DNA from 2 places in the Consotaella aegiceratis genome. Region 2 is predicted to be linked to the other one. Evidence: riboswitches for the same ligand, from Rfam matches in the RefSeq annotation. Region 2 holds a riboswitch; the other holds the start of a gene.
What was found. Region 2 has a riboswitch for cobalamin ahead of SMD10_RS00410 (ribonucleoside triphosphate reductase). Riboswitches for the same ligand answer to the same signal wherever they lie in the genome.
Positions count from the first base shown of each region.

Region 1 (4,195 bases), on a different contig from region 2:
CTTCCAGCACGTCGGTGAACTTGTAGCTGCCGCCGAGATTGACCACCGTATAGCTGTCCAAGGTGGCCGTCGTGGTCGAGTAGGTGGCGCGGCCCGTGTGGTAGTCGTAGTCCTTCATCTCGCCGTTGAAGACGGCGTCGAGGAAGACGCGCGCGCGGCCCTCGTAGAATTGGTAGGACGCGTTGAGCGAGCCGGAATGGGGCGCCCGACGCACTTCCTCGTCACCGTCCGGATCCTCGGCGTCGGTATAGGTATAGGTTGCGGTGGCGGAGAAGCCGGGGAAGGGGTTGATCGTCAACGAGGCCTCGATGCCCTGGCGCTTGCTGGTGCCGTCCATGTTGATGACGGTCGAACCGTTGCTGTAGATCTCGTTCTCCAGATCCTGGTGGAAATAGGTGAGATCGGCGACCACCAGGCCGTCTGCGAAGTCGTGCCCGATGCCGACGTCCCAGCCGAAACTCTCCTCCGGCTCGAGATCGGGATTGCCGACGAAATAGGCCGGATAATAGCCGTAGAGCTCGGTGAAGGTCGGGTTGGTCACGCCGGTCCCGACGGAGCTGTGCAGGCGCGTATCGGCGTTGGGGATCTCCCAGGCCCCCGAGAGGCTGAAGGTCGTGGCGTCGGCGAAGTCGTCGTTGAGGTCGTGCCGGACGGCAGCGTCCAGGTAGAGCTGATCGAAGAACTCGCCGCGATACTCGCCGACGAAACCATAGGTCTCGCGCGACTTCTCGTCGTCCAACGCACCCGCGCTGCGCGGCTCCGTCAACTGAAAGGTCTCGCGCTCCCAGTCGATGCCCCCCGTCAGCTGATGATGCGCGTCCGCGAAGGACGGCGTATCGAACGCGTAGGAGGCCTGATAGCTGGCCTTCGTCCGCCCGCCCTTGGAGCCGCCCTCGACCTCGTCGCCGTCCTCCAGTTCGTCGCGCGTATAGTGGTTGCCCGACACGCGGGTTTCCTGCGTCAGGGCGCCGTCCAGCGACGTCCAGGTGAGCCCGAGCTGTCCGAGCACGTCTTGCGTGTCGGTCTGATTGTCGGTGTCGAGCACCAGGCCGTAAGAGGACCCGGCGGCGAAGGTGACCGGGTCGTATGAGAAGTCCTGCGCGTCGTAGTCGCTCTTCCGGTCGACGAAACGCAGCGAGCCGTCGAGGCGCAGATCGGGCGTGATGTCGGCGTTGAACTTTCCGTTCAGCGTGAAGTTCCGGTCGCCGTCGTCCTCGTCGCCATAGGGAGAGATGTTGTAGCCGTCGGAGCGGCGATAGCTGGCCGTGACCCCGGCGTCGAATGTTTCTCCACCACCGAGGAGGGAGACCGAACCGAGCACCGTGCCGTCGGTGCCGACTTCGCTCTTGGCCGTGATTTCATGACCGTTTCGCATGCCGGTCTTGGTGATGATGTTGATCACGCCGCCGACGGCGTCCGAGCCCCAGAACGCGCTTTGCGGGCCACGCAGAACTTCGATCCGCTCGATCCCTGCCGTCTGCAGGTTCGAAAAGTCGTAGCCGTCCGTCGAGGTTTCGCTGGCCTCGATGCCGTCGATCAGGACGAGGACATGGTTGGCCTCGGTGCCGCGAATGCGCACCTGCGTGAGGCTGCCGCGCGAACCGGCCTGCGAGACGGCGACGCCCGGCACCAGGCGCAGTGCGTCAGAGACGTATTGGATGTGGTGCTCTTCGAGCTCCTCGGCCGTGATGACCGTATAGGCGCGCCCGACCTTTTCGGCGGCTTCCGGCGTGCGGCCGGCGGTGATCACCACCGTTTCGAGCGCGGTTTCGTCCTCTTGCGCGTAGGCCGCACTCGCACCGGCAGCCGCCACCAGCGTCAGAACCAGGATCTTCGTCTTCATTTCGTTCCCCTCGAGGTCGCCGCGAATGCGCGAACGGCATTCGGCTGGAGCCGCGGGTCTTCCTCGGAAGCGAACGGTGGATCATGGAATCGCGGACGATTCCGGCCCCGGCCATCCGGACACACGGCGACATGTTGCTCACGTCACCGCACGGACAACCGCGCCTCGGCACGCCCCGTACCAAAGCTGGGTGACCGGGATTGGCAGGTCTCCTGGCTTCCGGATCGACGTCGCTCTTCCGCCTTCCCAAGCATTGGGCTCAGTGGCTGAAGCGTGCTCGTCTCACGCTTCGATGGAAGACGACTTTCCGGTTACAGTTGCGGGGGCAGCCCCGGAGTCGGCGCCGAAGCGCTTCACCGCGTTCCCTTTTATCCACCTTGCGGCAGAACCATTCCCATCCGCGTTGCTACAGGGGCCGGGAAAGGCGGTCAACATTTCGCCGCAATCGACAGACGCTGAGGAGGCGGGTGTAGAGTTCTTGCAACGTCGGCGGCCTCGACGTGGCGGCCGTGCCGCCGAAAGAGCCGCCCGGAGCGAGGAGTTCAGTCGCCCGCGACGAAGAACTGCCAACGGCCGTCGGGCGTAATCCCGACACGGTAGAAATTATAGGCGCCGAACCCCTTCATCGCCTCGAAGTCGCCGGCCGTGACCAGTTCAAACAGCTCCACCATCTGCCGCTTCGTCAGGGTGTCGAGCGACATTTGGGTGAAGTAGGGCCAGACATAGATCTCGTTGTCGGTGCCCGGCTCGTTGTGCACGTGTCCGGCCTCCAGGACCTCGAGCAGGATCGCGAGGATTTCCGCACCTTCGCCGTCGCCGGACAATTCCTTCAGAAAGGCGATCGGGTCCTCGGTCTGGGTGCCGAAACTCAGCACGGTGCCCTCGGGACCGGTCTCCAGATAGGGCCGCAGCTTTTCGACCTCGCCGGTCCTGGCGATGTCCATCAGGCGCTGCCGCAGGTCGCGCACCGGGCGCGGAAGGTCCTCGTCCCCGTAGAGGACGTCGGTCGGCGTATCGGTGGTCGCGGTCGCTTGGTCCGGGGCGGGCTCGCCCTCGTCGACATCGGGCTGGTCCGTCCCCGTCGCCGGGACGATTTCCTCCGGTTCCGAGACGTCGTCATTGTCGTCGGTATCGGTGGGCGCGGTCTCATCGAGATCGAGCGGCGGCAGGGGCACCGCGATGATGCCTTCCTTCGCCGGTTCCTCGCCGTCGGTTCCGATCTGCGAGAGCGCAAAAGCGCTGCTCGCGGCGCCCAGGGCGCCCGCGACAAGTGCGGTCTGCATCAACACGCGGAACAGGCGATGCGCGGCCATCTTCCCGATCCTTCGCTCTCGTGCGTCCAGGAGTGTGCGCCTGCCGGCTCTATTGCAGGGGGCGGTTCTGGCGAAACTCTCCGTATTCGACGCGCTGCTGCAGTTCCTTGACGAACTGCAGGACCTCTTCCTCGCCGTGCAGGCGAACAAGCTCGGTCAATGCCGTAGCGATGGCGGTCTCTGCGAGAATCTCGGCCTCGATGCCGTCGGAAATCCCGTCCGCCCAGGCCTCGTTGTGGTATTCGAGGGCGACCTGCTTCTTTTCGGCGGCGATGACTTCATCGAGTTCGGCGCCCTGCAAATCGATCATGAAAGGGTCCCCCTGGCTCATTGGTTGTCAAAACTCTAACACGACCGCGCAAATTTTAAGTCTCGAACGGTCGGGATCGTTAAGGGAATGTTAATTGCCGTACCTTGCGCTAATCTCCCGTGACAGAGCGATCCCCTCTTTTTGATAGCGCTGGACGGCGATTCGGGCGGCTGGCGTGCATGTGCGGTATGTCGATTCGAAGGCGCGGTAGCCGCTGTTGAAGCTGGACACCAGGATGCGTCGATCCGCCTCGTTGGGCTTCTGCGCATCGATCAGCGCGGCCATCTCGTCGCGGTAGGCGGACGCATTGGGGTCGCTGCAGAGCTTGCGCAGAAAATGCACCGATCCGAGGATCGACGACAGCCGGCTGAGCGGCTTCATGAACGGCGCGTTCGACGGCTGAACCGCCTCCGGAGCGGCATCGGGCGTGGCTCCGGCCTCTTCCGCTCGGCTGCAAACCGGGCCGACGAGAACCATGGCCAAGGCCAGCCCCGCCGCCGGGCCAAAGGAGAAACGACATGCCATCATGGCCATGGTTTGGCGTGACATTAACACAAAATCAACCACTTCGCCGATGCCTGGCGTGAATTGACGCAGGGTGCGCCATTCCCGCAACAAGCCTTGGCCGCCGTCGATCGGACCCGGCCGCGGCCCCGTCCCTACAGACCGGCCAAATGAGCGCGGTGGGCAGAGCGTACGATCTTGACCAAGCCCGGCGTGAGCTTGTCG
Region 1 is NZ_JAZHFT010000028.1:25,558-29,752, forward strand. Features, by position in the region: gene SMD10_RS17380 (TonB-dependent receptor plug domain-containing protein) at 1-1,843, opposite strand, end outside; cobalamin riboswitch at 2,029-2,251, opposite strand; gene SMD10_RS17385 (hypothetical protein) at 2,386-3,156, opposite strand; gene SMD10_RS17390 (hypothetical protein) at 3,206-3,466, opposite strand; gene SMD10_RS17395 (TIGR02301 family protein) at 3,557-4,084, opposite strand; gene SMD10_RS17400 (NUDIX hydrolase) at 4,126-4,195, opposite strand, start outside.
Region 1: it holds a riboswitch for cobalamin, as region 2 does, so the genes downstream of both, SMD10_RS17380 (TonB-dependent receptor plug domain-containing protein) here and SMD10_RS00410 (ribonucleoside triphosphate reductase) in region 2, are expected to answer to the same signal.

Region 2 (4,195 bases):
CGGTGTCCGCGCGAGCGGCCGACGTGACGCCGGAGCTGATGCGGCGCCAAGGCTCGTTCGCCACGCGCCGGCCTCTCCAGCATGCCGCGCTGGACCTGCCGACCTTCCCGACCACGACGATCGGCTCGTTTCCGCAGACGGCAGAGGTGCGTCAGGCGCGCTCCGACTTTGGCAAGGGCAAGCTCGATGCGGTCGGTTACGAGGCGTTCCTCAGGCAGAAGACCGCCGAGGTGGTCGCCTGGCAGGAGGAGATCGGGCTCGACGTGCTGGTCCATGGCGAGTTCGAGCGCAACGACATGGTCCAGTACTTCGGCGAGCAGCTCTCCGGCTTCGCCTTCACCAAGCATGCCTGGGTGCAGAGCTACGGATCGCGCTGCGTGCGTCCGCCGGTGATCTTCGGCGACGTCTCACGGCCGGCGCCGATGACCGTCGCCTGGTGGCGCTATGCCCAGAGCCTGACGGGCAAGCCGATGAAGGGCATGCTCACCGGTCCGGTCACCATCCTCAACTGGTCCTTCGTGCGCGACGACCTGCCCCGCGCGGATGTTTGCCGGCAAATCGCATTGGCGATTCGCGACGAGGTGTCCGACCTCGAATCGGCCGGCGCCAGGATGATCCAGATCGACGAGGCGGCGCTGCGCGAAGGCCTGCCGCTCAAGCGCGCCGAATGGACGACCTATCTCGACTGGGCGGTGGAGTGCTTCCGGCTCTGTTCCTCCGGCGTTGCCGACGAGACGCAGATCCACACGCACATGTGCTACTCGGAGTTCAACGACATCATCGAGTCGATCGCCGCGATGGATGCCGACGTGATCTCCATCGAGACCTCGCGCTCCAAGATGGAGCTGCTCGACGCCTTCGTCGCCTATCACTATCCGAACGAGATCGGCCCAGGCGTCTACGATATCCATTCACCGCGCGTGCCGGACGCCGCCGAGATGGTCGAGCTTCTTACAAAGGCAGCCGAGCGCCTGGCTCCCGATCAGATCTGGGTCAATCCGGATTGCGGGTTGAAGACGCGGGGCTGGGACGAGACGCGGCCGGCCCTCGTCGCCATGGTCGAGGCGGCCCGGCAGTTGCGCCGGACTTATCCCCGATCCTGACCGATGCGGCTCGACGAAGCCGCGTCACGATGTCCCGTTGACGCGGGAATCGGTTGACGCTCGATCCGGTCTCGGTACCATATCTAGCGTCATTGGTTCCCGCGTCATTCAAGATGTGGGCTAAGAGGGAAGCCGGTGCGCCGTCCGCCAGGATGGTCATGCCGGCGCTGCCCCCGCAACTGTAGGCGAAGAGCCTGCCCTTGGATTCCGTCACTGGCGCGACGCAGCACCGGGAAGGCGAGGGGCAGGCAATGACGCGCGAGCCAGGAGACCTGCCGTGACACCGATTTGAAACGTCCTCGGTGCGGGGTGGCCCGGCAGGACGCGGCGTCTCTCGATTCGCGGTGCGATTCGGGGTCGTATTGCGTCGTCTGTCCTCGTCCCCCGTTCCGAATCATACGAGGGTATTCATGGGGCAGGTTAGGGCAGCGGCCAATCCGACGACGGTGGTCAAGCGCAGCGGCGAGGTGGTCGCCTTCGACACCGGCAAGATTCGCTCGGCCATCGCGCGCGCCGGTGCGGCGACCGGCGAGTTCGGCGCGGCGGAAGCCGAGCTTCTGGCGATCCAGGCAGTGAAGGTGCTGGCGCACCGCTTCTCCAGCCGCGCGCCGCGCATCGAGGAAATCCAGGACGTGGTGGAGCAGGCGCTGATTTCGGCCAACCACTTCGCCACGGCGCGAGCCTATATCGTCTATCGCGAGCAGCGCTCGCGCCAGCGCGGCGACCGGGCGACGCTGGTCGACGTCGAGCGTTCGATCAACGAATATCTCGACCGCGCCGACTGGCGGGTGAACGCCAACGCGAACCAGGGCTATTCGCTGGGCGGACTGATCCTCAACGTTTCCGGAAAGGTGGTCGCCAACTACTGGCTCTCCCACGTCTATCCGCCCGAGGTGGGCGCCGCGCACCGCGAGGGCGACATCCACATCCACGACCTCGACATGCTGGCCGGCTATTGCGCCGGCTGGTCGCTGCGCACGCTGCTCTTCGAGGGGCTGAACGGCGTGCCTGGCAAGGTCGAGGCCGCGCCGCCCAAGCATTTCGGCAGCGCGGTCGGTCAGATCGTCAATTTTCTGGGCACGTTGCAAAACGAATGGGCCGGCGCCCAGGCCTTCTCGTCCTTCGACACCTACATGGCCGCCTTCGTGCGCAAGGACGCCATGACCTACGAGGAGGTGCGCCAGGGCGTCCAGGAGCTGATCTACAACCTCAACGTCCCATCGCGCTGGGGCACGCAGACGCCCTTCACCAACCTCACCTTCGACTGGACCTGCCCGGACGATCTGAAAGACCAGGTGCCGGTGATCGGCGGCCGGGAGATGGACTTTGCCTATGGCGATCTCCAGGCCGAGATGGACCTGATCAACCGGGCCTATATCGAGGTGATGACGGCGGGCGACGCCAAGGGGCGCGTCTTCACCTTTCCGATCCCGACCTACAACATCACGCCGGACTTTCCCTGGGAGAGCGAGAACGCCGAACGGCTGTTCGAGATGACGGCGAAATACGGGCTTCCCTATTTCCAGAACTTCGTCAATTCCGAGCTTTCGCCCAACATGGTGCGCTCCATGTGCTGTCGGCTGCAGCTCGATCTGCGCGAGCTGCTGAAGCGCGGCAACGGCCTGTTCGGTTCTGCCGAACAGACCGGATCGGTGGGCGTGGTCACCATCAACTGCGCCCGGCTCGGCCATGTCTTCGCCGGCGACGAAAACGGCCTCTTCGCCCGCCTCGACACGTTGCTCGACATCGCCCGCACCAGCCTCGAGATCAAGCGCAAGACCGTGCAGCGGCTGATGGACGAAGGGCTCTTTCCCTACACCAAGCGCTATCTCGGCACGCTCCGCAACCACTTCTCCACCGTCGGCGTGAACGGCATCAACGAGATGATCCGCAACTTCACCGGCGACGCGGAGGATGTCACCACCGAATGGGGCCATGCCTTTGCCGTCCGCCTGCTCGACCACGTGCGCGCCCGCATGGTGGAGTATCAGGAGGAGACCGGACATCTCTACAATCTGGAGGCCACGCCCGCCGAGGGCACGACCTACCGCTTCGCCCGGGAGGACAGGAAGCGCTATCCGGCCATTCTCCAGGCCGGCACGGAAGACGAGCCCTATTACACCAATTCGAGCCAGCTGCCGGTCGGCTTCACCGATGATCCCTTCGAGGCGCTGGCCCGACAGGAGGAGCTGCAGCGCAAATACACCGGCGGCACGGTGCTGCACCTCTACATGGGCGAACGCATCTCCTCGGCCGAGGCCTGCCGCAAGCTGGTGCGCCGGGCGCTGGAAAACTTCCGCCTGCCCTACGTTACCGTGACGCCCACCTTCTCGATCTGTCCGAAACACGGCTATCTCGCCGGCGAGCACGAGTTCTGCCCGAAATGCGATGCCGAGGCGATCGCCAAGAAGCGCGCCGCCGCCTGACCCCGATCCAAAGGAGACCATCATGAACGATATGAGCCTGACCGCCGAACCCGCCGAAGCCCTCGAACTGGCGCCGGAGGAGCGCCAGCCCTGCGAGATCTGGACACGCGTCATGGGCTATCACCGTCCCGTCGGCTCCTTCAATCGCGGCAAGAAGGGCGAGTTCGCCGAACGCGTTTCGTTCCGGGAGCCGGCACGAGCCGATGACTGAGCTCAGGGTCGGGGGGCTCGCCCCCCTTTCCACCTGCGACTGGCCCGGCCAGCTCGTGGCGACGATCTTCTGCCAGGGTTGTCCCTGGCGCTGCCCCTATTGTCACAATCCTCATCTTCTGGCCGCCCGCGGGGATAGGGAACTGGCATGGCCGGATATTGGCGCCTTCCTGCGAAGCCGGCGGAATCTGCTCGACGGCGTGGTGTTTTCCGGCGGCGAGCCGACCCTGCAGAAGGGCTTGCCCGAGGCTATGCATACGGTTCGCGATATGGGCTTCAAGATCGGCCTTCACACCGGCGGTGCCTATCCGGCACGGCTGCGGGAGGTGCTTCCGCTGGTCGACTGGGTCGGGTTCGACATCAAGGCGCCTTTTGCCGATTACGATCGGATCACCGGTGCGCCGGGCGGAGGAGAGAAAGCCCGGCAAAGCTTGCGTCATCTCGTCGAAAGCAGCG
Region 2 is NZ_JAZHFT010000001.1:86,555-90,749, reverse strand. Features, by position in the region: gene metE (5-methyltetrahydropteroyltriglutamate--homocysteine S-methyltransferase) at 1-1,103, shown strand, start outside; cobalamin riboswitch at 1,179-1,397, shown strand; gene SMD10_RS00410 (ribonucleoside triphosphate reductase) at 1,514-3,529, shown strand; gene nrdD (anaerobic ribonucleoside-triphosphate reductase) at 3,552-3,740, shown strand; gene SMD10_RS00400 (anaerobic ribonucleoside-triphosphate reductase activating protein) at 3,733-4,195, shown strand, end outside.